4 regions of the Pantoea alhagi genome follow, and region 3 is predicted to be linked to each of the others. Evidence: predicted binding sites of a transcription regulator. Region 3 holds the regulator's gene; each other region holds the start of a gene.
What was found. The regulator LexA, encoded in region 3, represses DNA repair genes until DNA is damaged. The targets are predictions, from matches to a motif close to TNCTGTATGTACATACAGNA.

Region 1: dinG (ATP-dependent DNA helicase DinG) is a predicted target of LexA. The motif match lies at 1,843-1,862, and genes of this name have one in related genera.
Region 2: dinB (DNA polymerase IV) is a predicted target of LexA. The motif match lies at 1,741-1,760, and genes of this name have one in related genera.
Region 4: metR (HTH-type transcriptional regulator MetR) is a predicted target of LexA. The motif match lies at 1,635-1,654, and genes of this name have one in related genera.

Annotation. Positions count from the first base shown of each region.
Region 1 covers NZ_CP019706.1:143,237-146,495, forward strand. Annotated here, with positions in the region: gene dinG (ATP-dependent DNA helicase DinG) at 1-1,819, opposite strand, end outside; gene B1H58_RS00615 (GNAT family N-acetyltransferase) at 1,963-2,481, opposite strand; gene B1H58_RS00620 (MerR family transcriptional regulator) at 2,670-3,259, shown strand, end outside.
Region 2 covers NZ_CP019706.1:558,251-561,509, reverse strand. Annotated here, with positions in the region: gene B1H58_RS02635 (class II glutamine amidotransferase) at 45-812, shown strand; gene dpaA (peptidoglycan meso-diaminopimelic acid protein amidase) at 783-1,520, opposite strand; gene dinB (DNA polymerase IV) at 1,776-2,831, shown strand; gene pepD (beta-Ala-His dipeptidase) at 3,136-3,259, opposite strand, start outside.
Region 3 covers NZ_CP019706.1:1,959,899-1,963,157, forward strand. Annotated here, with positions in the region: gene plsB (glycerol-3-phosphate 1-O-acyltransferase PlsB) at 1-473, opposite strand, end outside; gene B1H58_RS09200 (diacylglycerol kinase) at 602-970, shown strand; gene lexA (transcriptional repressor LexA) at 1,076-1,684, shown strand; gene dinF (MATE family efflux transporter DinF) at 1,786-3,108, shown strand.
Region 4 covers NZ_CP019706.1:1,850,928-1,854,186, reverse strand. Annotated here, with positions in the region: gene metE (5-methyltetrahydropteroyltriglutamate--homocysteine S-methyltransferase) at 1-1,453, opposite strand, end outside; gene metR (HTH-type transcriptional regulator MetR) at 1,687-2,610, shown strand; gene B1H58_RS08690 (carboxylate/amino acid/amine transporter) at 2,989-3,259, opposite strand, start outside.

The DNA of each region.
Region 1 (3,259 bases), 1.8 Mb from region 3:
GAGAAAGCAGCTCGCCTTTTAAATCCAGCCCTTCAGCAAAAGATTGCAGGCCCACCAGCACGCTTGCCTCGCCCTGCTCTACCCGCTTGCGATGCAGCTCTACCAGCCGGTAGCGCGGCTGATCGCCCTGCACCAGCAGCATCAGCCGCAGATCGCTCAGGTGCGTCAAAAACTGCTGCATGGCGCGGTTGCTGGCAAACAGCACCAGCATGCCTTTGTGCTGCCCCGCTTTCACCTGATGGCGAAAGAAATGAGCCATTTCAGCGATATGCTGCGCCTCATTTGCCATCAGCGGCTCAAAGCGCATCTGAGGGATAATCAGCTTGCCTTGCTCAACATGATTAAACGGCGAGCCGAGCGCCACAAAGCGATCGCCCACCTTTTCGTTAAGCCCGGAAAGTTCCTGTAATCGGTTAAAGCTGTTCAACGATTGCAGCGTTGCCGACGTCAGCACCACATGCGGCACTTTTCGCCACAGCAGCTTTTCCAGCTGTTCACTAACGCGAATACCGGCGCAGTGGAAAAAGAGGTGTGGCTGGCCTTCCCGCAGCTCGCGGCTGACCCATTTCGAAACCGGCGCGCCGGAGGCCTGCTCCATCGACGCCAGCCGCCACAGTTTGCTGATGCTTTCAAACCAGCCGAAAGCGCGGTTCATCTGCAACATCGTGCGGTGCAGGCGCACCACATCGTATTGTCCGCTCTTTTCGCTGAGATCGTTTAACAGCCCTTCCGCCAGCCCGCGCAGACCGTCGCTCAGTTTGAAAAGGCGGGCGCATAAGGTTTGCATCTCTTCCGGCAGTTGCCCCATTTCAAAGCGATGCTCACCTTCCTGCGGCTCCGGCGGCAGCCACAGCGCCAGAATGCGCGTCAGGCTGGCAAGATGTTCGCGCCATTCGTCACAGTGGGTTTTTAACCGCTCGGGATTTGCCAGCGGCGGCGGTGATTTTGGCCGAAACTGCGCCATACAGGTTTCCACCAGGCGCACAAACAGATCAAGTTGCAGGCTGGTCCAGGCGGCGGTGATGTCAGCGCTGGTTTCCAGCGCATCGCGCGCTACCTCCGGCAGATGATGGCCTTCATCCAGCACCAGCAGCAAATGTTTCGCCGGTGGCAGCACCGATTCGCTCTCCAGCGCCGCCATCACCAGCGCATGGTTAGCCACCACCACGTCCGCCTGCTCGATCTCCCGCCGGGCGACAAAAAAGGGACATTCGCGATACCAGTGGCAGTTGCGCGCCAGGCAGTTAGCCTTATCGGTGCTTAAGCGCTGCCAGAGCGTATCGTCGATCGCCTCTTCGCAGTGATCGCGCAGGCCGTCCCACTGATGCCGATCCAGCGACTTTTCCAGTTTGGTACAGAGCTTGCGCTCATCTTTGTTGGCCACCAGATTGTCATCAAGAAACAGCAGCAGATCGCCCTGCTTTTCGCTGTCGGTCGCCAGCGCGTTCAGGTTACGCGGGCAAACATAGCGCCCGCGCCCAAAGGCGGCGGTGAATTTCAGATCGGGGATAATTTTTCGCAGCAGCGGCAGATCTTTACTAAAAATCTGATCCTGCAGCGCGACGTTCGCGGTGCTAATCACCAGCGGTTTCTCTTCGGCACGGCCAACGGCAATGCCCGGGATCAAATAGGAAAGGGTTTTGCCCACTCCGGTCGGCGCTTCGATCGCCAGATGACGCCCATCGTCTCCGGCTAGGGTTTTTGCCACTTCGGCAATCATCTGCCGCTGCGGCGCGCGTGGGATAAAATCGGGAACCTGCTGCTGCAGCGCTTTATACCATTCGCCAATCTGCGCTTTTAACGCTGCGGTTAATGCCATCTTGCTCTCTTCCTGCGTTGATAACCTGTATTTTTACACAGTATGACGCTGGCGTCAGCCGCTTATCGATGAATATGGAAGAGCGCTTCCGGCATTGATGCGCCCACTACAGCGGGCGTAGCATTCAGCCGCAAAGCGTAAAATCAGGCCAGCCGCTTATACATCACGGTGGTAGCATCCATCGCACCTTCCGTTGACTGCGCGTAATAAGGAATAGCTCCGGCCACTTCCCAGCCCAGCGACAGATAAAGCAGGCTGGCGATATCACCGCTGCGGGTATCCAGCACCATCAGGCTGCGCCCTGCCTGTTTAACCAGTTGCTCCGCCCGCTCCATCAACTCACGCGCAATGCCTTGCCGCCGCGCCGCCGGATGTACCAGCAGCTTGCTGATTTCAGCGCGATGGCGTCCGTTGGGCATCATATTCCATAACACCATCACCGTGGCGACAATCCGTTGTTGCTGACGCGCCACCAGCAACAGCCGATCGCCCTGTTCGAGGCCGTTAAAATTATCCTGCCAGAAATTTCTCATTACCTGTCGATCGTCGGGATCGATAAATCCCACGCTGGCACCTGCGCTGACACACCCCTGCAGAACATCAGTTAATGCTTCCAGCTCGTTTATCGCCTGTTGCCGATTAATAATCTGATATTCAATCATCTTTGCTCCACCAGTAAACATTATGCGTCCGCCGCGCAAAAGGATCGCTAACAGCACTCGGACCTCTGAGAGTTACCGGCTTTGCGGCCTGGATCAAGTTGTACAACTAAAAAAACTATGTACACGTTAACTCAGCTCCGCTAAGGTTAACGCAGATAATGTATTTAAAATGCAAGTTGAGGCAGTCAATGGCCCTGTACAGCATCGGTGATGTCGCCGAACGCTGTGGTATTAATCCTGTAACGTTACGCGCATGGCAGCGTCGCTATGGGCTGCTTAAGCCACAGCGCACCGAAGGCGGGCATCGACAGTTTGATGAAGAAGATGTTCAGCGTATCGAAGAGATCAAGCGCTGGATAGAGAGCGGCGTGCCGGTAGGCAAAGTTAAATCGCTGCTGGAAGGCGAAAATATTGATACGCATGACGGCTGGCTGGCGTTGCAGGAAGAGGTAATGAGCGTGCTGCGGCACGTTCGTCCGGCGAAACTACGGGCTAAAATCGCCAATATCGGTCGTGAGCATCCTGTTGATGCGTTAATTGATCATGTGTTTGTGCCGGTTCGTCAGCGGCTTGGGCTTGATCAAAACACGGCGAAAACCATGTGCAGTCTGCTGGATGGCGCCCTGATCGATTATGTCGCTTTTTACCTGAGCAGCGCGCGTAAAAAGGCGGGAAAGGATGCGCTGCTGATTGGTTGGGGGGTGGAAGACCGCACCCGTATCTGGCTGGAAGCCTGGCGTTTGTGTCAGCAGGGCTGGCGTGTCGACGTGCTGGCAGA
Region 2 (3,259 bases), 1.4 Mb from region 3:
TTGATTCGTTATAATCGTCACAAAACCGCGCCGGAGGCCTCTCTATGTGTGAACTGCTCGGCATGAGCGCTAATGTCCCAACTGATATTTGCTTTAGCTTTACCGGACTGGTGCAGCGTGGTGGTGGCACCGGGCCACATAAAGATGGCTGGGGTATCACCTTCTACGAAAACAAAGGCTGCCGCACCTTTAAAGATCCGCAACCCAGCTACAACTCGCCAATCGCACGCCTGGTGCAGGAGTATCCTATTAAGTCCTGCTCGGTGGTGGCGCATATTCGTCAGGCGAACCGGGGGCAGGTGTCGCTGGAGAATACCCATCCCTTTACTCGCGAGCTGTGGGGACGTAACTGGACCTATGCGCACAACGGGCAGTTAAGCGGCTATCGCCAGCTGGAAACCGGTAATTTTCGTCCGGTAGGCGAAACGGACAGTGAAAAGGCGTTCTGCTGGCTGCTGCATAAGCTGGCGACGCGCTATCCGCGTACGCCGGGCAACTGGCCTGCGGTGTTTCGCTATATTGCCGAACTGGCGGCAGAACTGCGGCAGAAAGGGGTGTTTAATATGCTGCTGTCGGATGGCCGCTATTTAATGGCCTATTGCTCGACTAATCTGTTCTGGATTACGCGACGTGCGCCGTTTGGCAAGGCTAAGCTGCTGGATCAGGATGTAGAGATCGACTTCCAAAAGCAGACCACGCCAAATGACGTGGTCACAGTGATTGCTACTCAGCCGCTAACCGGCAATGAGACCTGGCATCGCATTGCGCCAGGCGAATGGCAACTATTTTGCCTTGGAGAGCGCCAGGAATGACTGCGAAGCGGCGGGCGTGCCGCTGACCGGTGAGCCGTTCAGCACATACCTGCCGTTATTTACCGCTACCATAGGCGGCTGGCGATGCTGTACAAACCACGCGTAGCCCGGCTGCAACTGTTTCCAGAAACTGGCGTAATAAGAGTTACGGTGGCGCTGCATATTGCTTTCGGTCATGCGGAACGGATAGATACTGACGGCCACTTCAGGCTGACCGTTACGCAAAGCGGCGTTTACGTAACTAAAGATCTCATCCATATAGGCATTGGTCATGGCGTAACAGCCAACGGAGACGCAGGCACCGTGGATCATCAGGTATTTGCCGTCATAACCCTGCTGGCGATCGTACTGGTTAGGAAAACCAATATTGATTGCGCGGTAAAAACGGCTGTCCGGCTTAAGCTGATTTAGCTTTACGCTGTAAAAACCTTCCGGGCTTTTAAAATCGCCCTGACGGCGCTTTGGCCCGAGGCCGCCGGAAAAATTACAGATGCGATAGCTATCGAGCAGACGGAACTCATTGCCGATCTTGCCGTACAGTTCCAGCGTGCGTTCTTCTTTAAAAATCTGAATGTAAACCGGCGTACCTAATAACTGCTTCTTTAACTCTTTGCTGACCGGTGCCAGTGGCTGAACTGGCTCAGGCGCGCTTGCCATGCTGAGGGCTGGCAGAAGAATCATCGCAAACAAAAGTGCGATTTTGCCCATTCTTGTTCCCTTGATGATGAGGGGGGTTAAACTGCAACGCCCTGCGGCGTCTGTAACATGCATATAGGATAATTCCGCTATTGCTGCGCAACATTATCACTGTCTGTTTTTTTATCAAGATGCCAGCTAAGAAATAGCTGTTATTCCGGAAATAGCCCGCAAATTAACGTATGCCGTTACTGCATATTCATCGCGCTACGCCATTGAATCCCCTTAAGTTGGCTGTATACTTATCCAGTACTGGCGGAGGGGGCTATGCGCAAAATCATTCATGTCGATATGGACTGCTTTTACGCGGCGGTGGAAATGCGTGATAATCCCAGCCTGCGTGATATCCCGCTGGCCATTGGCGGTAACCGGACGCAGCGCGGCGTTATCAGCACTGCTAACTACCCGGCCCGTAAATATGGCGTGCGCAGCGCGATGTCTACCGCGATGGCGTTAAAACTTTGTCCGCACTTAACGCTGCTGCCGGGCCGCTTTGATGCCTATAAAGAGGCTTCCGTCCATATTCGCGAGATCTTTTCACGTTATACCGCGCGTATTGAGCCGCTGTCGCTGGATGAAGCCTATCTTGACGTAAGCGACAGCCCGCACTGCCACGGTTCGGCAACGCTGATGGCGCGTGAAATCCGCCAGACTATTTCCCGTGAACTGGATCTTACCGCATCAGCGGGCGTTGCGCCGATTAAGTTTCTTGCCAAGATCGCCTCCGATCTGAATAAGCCGAACGGCCAGTATGTGATCACCCCGGAAGAGGTGCCGCAGTTTTTGCTGACGCTACCGCTGGCGAAAATTCCTGGGGTAGGAAAAGTCACCGCAAAGAAGCTGGAAGATTTAGGGCTGCGTACCTGTGCCGACGTGCAGAACAGCGATCTGGCGATGCTGCTGAAGCGCTTTGGTAAATTTGGCCGGGTGATTTGGGAACGCAGCCACGGTATTGATGAGCGTGAAGTGATTACCGATCGCGAGCGTAAATCGCTCGGCGTTGAGCGTACCCTGTCGGAAGATATTCATCACTGGGAGCAGTGCCTGGAGATTATTGATTTTCTCTATGACGAGCTGGAACGGCGGCTAACCAAAATCAAGCCGGATCGCCATATTGCGCGTCAGGGCGTTAAGCTTAAGTTCAGTGATTTTCAGCAGACCACGCAGGAGCATGTCTGGCCGGTATTGAATAAAGAGGATTTGATAGCGGTAGCGAAAGAGGCCTGGGAAGAGCGCCGCGCCGGTCGCGGCGTCAGGCTGGTGGGGCTGCATGTGACGTTGCTTAACCCCCAACTGGAGCGGCAACTGCTGCTGGGGCTGTAGGATGGTTAAAGCCAACGAACTTTAAAATTTGAGATGAGTCATTTATTTGTCTGGCTAAAAATGTAAGACAATAAAAGATAAATATAAAAAACGTCCATAAACTGGGATTAAGAGAATTACTTAACTCTTTAGATATCTATTGTTTCCCGTTGAGAAAAAGATCTGACGTTAACGATCCTAAATAAAACAGCAGGTCAGTAGCATTCATCATCGGGCGATAAAAAAATAAGCCGGGTAGAACAGTAAAAAGGCCAGAAACGCTCTGGCCTTTAATTTTACTGATGGCGACTCGCTGCGGGCGAAATTACTTCGCCGGAATCACCTTCAGCAACTCCGTCAGCAGCTGCCAGTAAAGCGCTACGCTGCCAATATGCACCTGCTCATCCGGCGAGTGCGGGCCGGTAATGGTCGGGCCGATGGAAACCATA
Region 3 (3,259 bases):
AGCACAGCAATAAATTTCTGTACGCCATTCAGCTCGCGCAGGTGAGGGGTTTGTTCGCCCTGCACCTCACGGCCCGGCGCACGGCCAAACATCACCGAAACCGGTACCATCTGCACGTCGAGGTTCGGGTTATTACGGTGCAAATCGAGGTAGTCGTGAAACAGTTTCACTGATTCCTGATTCGGCACAAAATAGGGGAACACGCGTGGGCCGTCATGAATAAAGACGTAACGCGGCAACAGCGCGCCGTCTATCTCCAGCGGATCAAGCGGATCGGGCAGATCGTGCAGGCGACACTGGGTGCGCAGCGCAAGGAGATCGGCCTTTGAATCATAAGGCAGCACATACATAATGGGACGCGACGTATCGATTCCCAGTTCTGATACCGGATCGCCCGGAATTGCCTTACTCTTAACTAAAAATGTTAGTGGTAAATTCAGTAACTTATAATAAAGTTTACGCCAACCTGACATAGACAACATGAAGCCTCTTGTTAGCAAAGCGCCGCAAGCATACCAGAAAGCGCATTGAAGATCTGTGGTGTTGCAATTAGTGCTGCACCCTGACATTGACGTTAAACATTGCAAAGGGTTCCCTGAAGATGGCAAATAACGTAACGGGCCTTACCCGCATCATTAAGGCGGCCGGATATTCCTGGAAAGGCCTGCGGGCAGCATGGCAGCATGAAGCGGCGTTTCGCCAGGAAACGCTGCTGGCGCTGGCGGCGGTGCTCATCGCTTGCTGGCTTGATGTTGATGCCATCACGCGCGTTTTGCTGATTGGCTCTGTGTTTCTCATTATTATCGTCGAAATCCTTAACAGCGCTATCGAAGCGGTGGTGGACCGCATCGGCAGTGAGCTTCATCCGCTGTCCGGACGGGCTAAAGATATGGGGTCAGCGGCGGTACTGCTCAGCATCATAATGGCCCTTTTTGTTTGGGTAACCCTGCTGTGGTCATATATTCGATAGGGTTTCCATAATGGATAAAGAGTTGTTTTTTACACAGCTTTCGGTTTCCATTCCACCAATACCTGTATATACTCACAGCGACTGTATAAACAACCAGGGGGCGGGATGAAAACCTTAACGGCTCGGCAGCAACAGGTTTATGACCTGATTCGCGATCACATTAATCAGACAGGTATGCCGCCAACACGTGCGGAAATCGCCGCCCAGTTAGGCTTTCGCTCCCCTAACGCCGCAGAGGAACATCTGAAAGCGCTGGCGCGTAAAGGCGTGATTGAAATGGTGTCTGGCGCTTCGCGCGGTATCCGTCTGATGGCCGAAGAAGAAAACGGCCTGCCGCTGATTGGCCGCGTTGCCGCCGGTGAACCGCTGCTGGCGCAGGAGCATATCGAAAGCCGCTTCCAGGTTGACCCTAATCTGTTTAAGCCTCACGCAGACTTTCTGCTGCGTGTCAGCGGTATGTCGATGAAAGATATCGGTATTGTGGATGGCGATCTGCTGGCAGTACATAAAACGCAGGATGTCCGTAACGGCCAGGTGGTCGTGGCGCGCATTGATGATGAAGTCACTGTGAAACGTCTGAAGCGTCAGGGCAATACTGTGCAGCTGCTGCCAGAAAACAATGATTTCCAGCCGATTGTGGTCGATCTGCAACAGCAGACGCTGACGATCGAAGGTCTGGCCGTTGGCGTTATTCGTAACGGCGACTGGCTGTAATGACTCAGTGGCGGCCTGCTGGCTGCCACTTACTTCCCCTGTAGTCCTGATTCCGGCGATAACCGCTGTGGCTTGTCGCCATATTTTTTCTGCGGATTGCCATGCACTTCTTTTCTGTGACCGATAAACACCTCTGGCGGCTGGCGCTGCCGATGATCCTCTCAAATATTACCGTCCCCCTGCTGGGTCTGGTGGATACCGCCGTTATTGGTCATCTCGACAGCCCCGTTTATCTTGGCGGCGTTGCCGTAGGCACTACGGCTACCAGCTTTGTTTTTATGTTGCTGCTTTTCTTACGAATGAGTACCACCGGGCTGACCGCACAGGCGTTTGGCGCCAACGATAAGCAGGCACTGGCTCGCGCCCTGATACAACCCTTATTCATTGCCATTATCGCCGGGATAATGTTTATCCTGCTGCGTGGGCCGCTAAGCGCTCTGGCGGCGCAGTTGGTTGGCGGCAGTCCGGCGGTGCTGGAACAGGCTCAGCGCTTTATTCATATTCGCTGGCTCAGCGCGCCTGCAACGCTGGCAAACCTGGTAATACTTGGCTGGCTGCTTGGCGTCCAGTATGCGCGCGCGCCTGTTATTCTGCTGATTGTCGGCAATTTGGTTAATATTTTGCTGGATTTGTGGTTTGTTATCGGCCTTGGCTGGGGCGTGACTGGAGCGGCGGCGGCTACCGCAATTGCAGAAGCGATAACGCTGTTGGTGGGGCTGGGTCTGGTATGGCATGTGCTGCGCCTGCGTCAGATCACCTTTGCGCACCTGAAAAATGGACTGAAAGGCGATGCGCGCCGGTTACTGCGGCTGAACCGCGACATTATGCTGCGTTCGCTATTGCTGCAGCTGTGTTTTGCCTCGGTGACGATTCTGGGTGCGCGCATGGGCAGCGAGGTCGTGGCGGTCAACGCGGTATTGCTGATGTTCCTCTCCTTTACCGCTTATGCGCTGGATGGCTTTGCCTATGCGGTTGAGGCGGTTTCAGGCGAGGCTTTTGGCGCACGCAACAGCGCTAAGCTACGTCAGGTATGGATTGCAGCCTGTCGTCAGGCGGGGCTGGTAGCGCTGTTATTTGCCGTGGGATATGCCCTTTGGGGCAGGGAGATTGTTTCGCTGCTTACCTCTCTGCCCCAGCTGCAAGTGCTGGCGGATCGCTATTTACCGTGGCAAATGCTGTTACCCGTTGTGGGCGTCTGGTGCTATCTGCTGGATGGCATGTTTATTGGCGCAACGCGTGGACGAGAAATGCGCAACAGCATGGCGCTGGCGGCGTTGGGGTTTGGCCTGACGCTGTTAACTGTTCCGCAACTGGGCAATCATGGTCTCTGGCTGGCTGTCACCGTTTTTTTACTGCTACGTGGGTTAACGCTGGGGTGGGTATGGCATCGTTACCAGCGACGGGGCGACTGGTTCACCCTTTGAAACATTTCTTACGGTTACGCTTATTAACTGAATTCGCTGGCTTTTCAGCATAATTGACGGCTCCTGGGACGTTTTTAAAGCGCATGCCCCGCTGTTTAACAGCAAAATCATGTGGTTCTACTACTATTAAAAGTGTCAAACACAGGGAATC
Region 4 (3,259 bases), 110 kb from region 3:
CGCCATGAACCAGCACATCCAGTCCCAGGCGCTCCTGCTCAGCGATAGCCTGTTTGATGTGTTCAGCAATGCCGGTACGGTAACGGTTGCCGTCGAGACGTCCCTGCTTGAAATCAAGGCGAAGCCCGCGGATTTCCGTGGTCTGCGGGAAAGAGCCGATAGTGGTGGTTGGCCATGCCGGCAACTGAAAACGCTGACGCTGTGCTTTAGCGCGCTCGGCGTAGCTGCTTTTACGTTCGCTGTCCTGTGCGTTAATTGCTGCCAGACGCTGAGCGACCGCCGCGTTATGAACGCGTGCAGAGCTACGGCGCGCACGGATCGGGGCACTCCACGCTTCCAGCGAAGCTGCATCATTGTTGTTCAGCGCCTGACTCAGCAGCGCCAGCTCACCGCACTTCTGTAGCGCAAAGGAGAACCAGCTTTTCACTTCTTCATCCAAGCGGGTTTCGCTATTCAGATCGATTGGACTGTGCAGCAGCGAGCAGGAAGAACCGAGCCACAGCTGTTGACGCTGGCTTACCAGCGGCTGCAGGCGCTCAAACCAGGCGCTGAGATCGGCGCGCCAGACGTTACGTCCATTGATCACGCCCAGTGACAGCAGCCAGGAGGCGGGGATTTGCTGGTTCAGGCTGGTAATATCATCTTTGCCATGCACCAGATCGACATGCAGTCCCTGCACCGGCAGTTCGCGGATAGTATTGATATTCTGCCCGATGCTATCGAAATAGGTGGTAAGCAACAGTTTGCTGTGGCCCTGTAGCGCTGCGTAGGCTGGTTTGAACGCTTCCAGCCACGCCTGCGGCAGCTCCAGCACCAGCGCTGGCTCATCGATCTGCACCCATTCAATATCGCGTTTCGCCAGTTCGGCCAGCACCTGCTGATAAACGGGCAGAATATCCTTCAGCAACGTCAGACGATCGAACTGTTCACCTTTTACTTTACCTAACCACAGATAAGTTACCGGGCCCAGCAAAACCGGCTTCACTTTATGGCCCAGCGCCAGCGCCTCGTCCACTTCATCCAGCAACTGCGTCCAGCTCAGGCGGAACTGCTGCCCTTTGCTGAACTCCGGCACCATATAGTGATAGTTGGTGTTAAACCATTTGGTCATTTCAGCGGCAGCAGCGGGTTCGCCGGTTGGCGCACGACCACGACCAATACGGAACAGCGTATCCAGATCTACTGAACCGTCACTGTTCTGATGACGCGCCGGTACATTGCCCAGCAGCAGGCTGGTGGTCAGCACGTGATCGTACCAGGCGAAGTCGCCTACCGGCACCAGATCCACACCCGCTTCTTTTTGCTGCTGCCAGTGGCGAGCACGTAGCTCACGCCCCACTTCCAGCAAATCCTGTTCGCTGCTGTTGCCGGCCCAGTAGCTTTCCTGCGCTTTTTTCAGTTCACGGCGCAGGCCGACACGAGGAAAGCCAAGCGTGTGATTTAAAATAGTCATACTGTTTCTCCATTAAAGCTTAATGATGTAGCGGTATCGGCACAGTCAGTTTACGTACGACCAGCGCAACAGCCGGGGCGCGATGCCGTTTCTCGGGTTGCAAAACCCTGCCCGAACGTAAAATGACGGGCCGACTGGGATGTTTAGCCGTCCAGATGTTTACACCGCTATAATCTGCAGGTACTGTATATTCCTCAAGCGCAAATTGTTCATTGTCGATGTGAAGGACTCTCATGATCGAAATCAGGCACCTGCGAACGCTGCAGGCTCTCAGAAATACCGGCTCTCTGGCCGCAGCGGCAGCGCAGCTTCATCAGACTCAGTCGGCGTTATCTCACCAATTCAGCGATCTGGAGCAACGCCTCGGTTTCCGCCTGTTTGTGCGAAAAAGTCAGCCGCTGCGCTTTACGCCGCAGGGAGAAATTTTGTTACAGCTGGCAGAACAGGTGCTTCCGCAGATTCAGCAGGCGCTGCAGGCCTGTCATGAGCCGCACCAGGCCACGCTGCGTATCGCTATTGAATGTCATAGCTGTATTCAGTGGCTGACGCCGGCGCTGGATACATTTCGTCAAAGCTGGCCGCAGGTGATGATGGACTTCAAATCAGGCGTCACCTTCGATCCCCAGCCAGCCCTGCAGCAGGGTGAACTGGATGTCGTGCTGACGTCAGATATCCTGACGCGTAGCGGGCTACACTATTCGCCAATGTTTGATTTCGAGGTGCGTCTGGTGCTGGCACCGGATCATCCGCTGGCGAAGGCAGCCACCATCACGCCGGAAGATCTGGCGCATGAGGTTTTGATGATTTATCCGGTACAGCGTCAGCGGCTGGATATCTGGCGGCATTTTTTACAGCCTGCTGGCGTTAGCCCGGCGCTGAAAAGCGTTGATAACACGCTGCTGCTGGTGCAAATGGTCGCGGCGCATATGGGTATAGCCGCTCTGCCGCACTGGGTAGTGGAAAACTTTGAGCGTCAGGGCCTGATTACCACTAAAACGCTGGGCGCAGGTTTATGGAGCCGTCTTTATGCCGCCGTCCGGGATGGCGAGCAGCGGCAACCGGTGATTGATGGCTTTATCCGCTCTGCTCGTCAGCACGCCTGCCAGCATTTGCCTTTTGTAAGGGACGCGTCGCGCAATGCATTGCCCACGGGATAAGTTTTCATGTCGGACAGATAAATTCAGCCATCTGGCGTAAAAGTAACCTTATTTTGGGTTGATTGATCAACTAGAAGCTGACGCGTAGTTAATTGACGATAAAGCCCTGAAACGCATAATCCCACCGGGGAGAGGTCATTTCCCCTATATGGAAATAGCCATCAAGAGGGATTCATCATGAAAGTATTAACACAACAGAAGTTCAGGTAGTCAGCGGCGCAGGCCGGATACAAGAGACATTATCCGGTGCGTACGGCAATTTCTTTTTGCATACCGTTAATGTGCTGAACAAGCTATTTGACGTGGGTTATAAGGTCGGCGTGATCGGCGAATAAAGCAGTTAATACCGGCGTTATGTTCACGCCGGTATTTTTTTGCTTAACGAACCCAGCGTCGATGGATCCATAAAGAGGCGATAATAAGCCCGCCGCCAACAATAAATGGCGGCCAGTCCGGTTGCTCCTGCCAGATAGCCAGGTTAACCAACAGTCCCGCAGGAACATGCATGTTGTTCATAATGCCCAGCGTTCCGGCATCGACCTGCGTTGCGCCATAGTTCCACATAAAATAACCCAGCCCCGACGCTGCAATGCCCAGCCAAATCAGAATGCCCCATTGCAGTTGAGTGGTAGGTAATTTTTGCGGATTA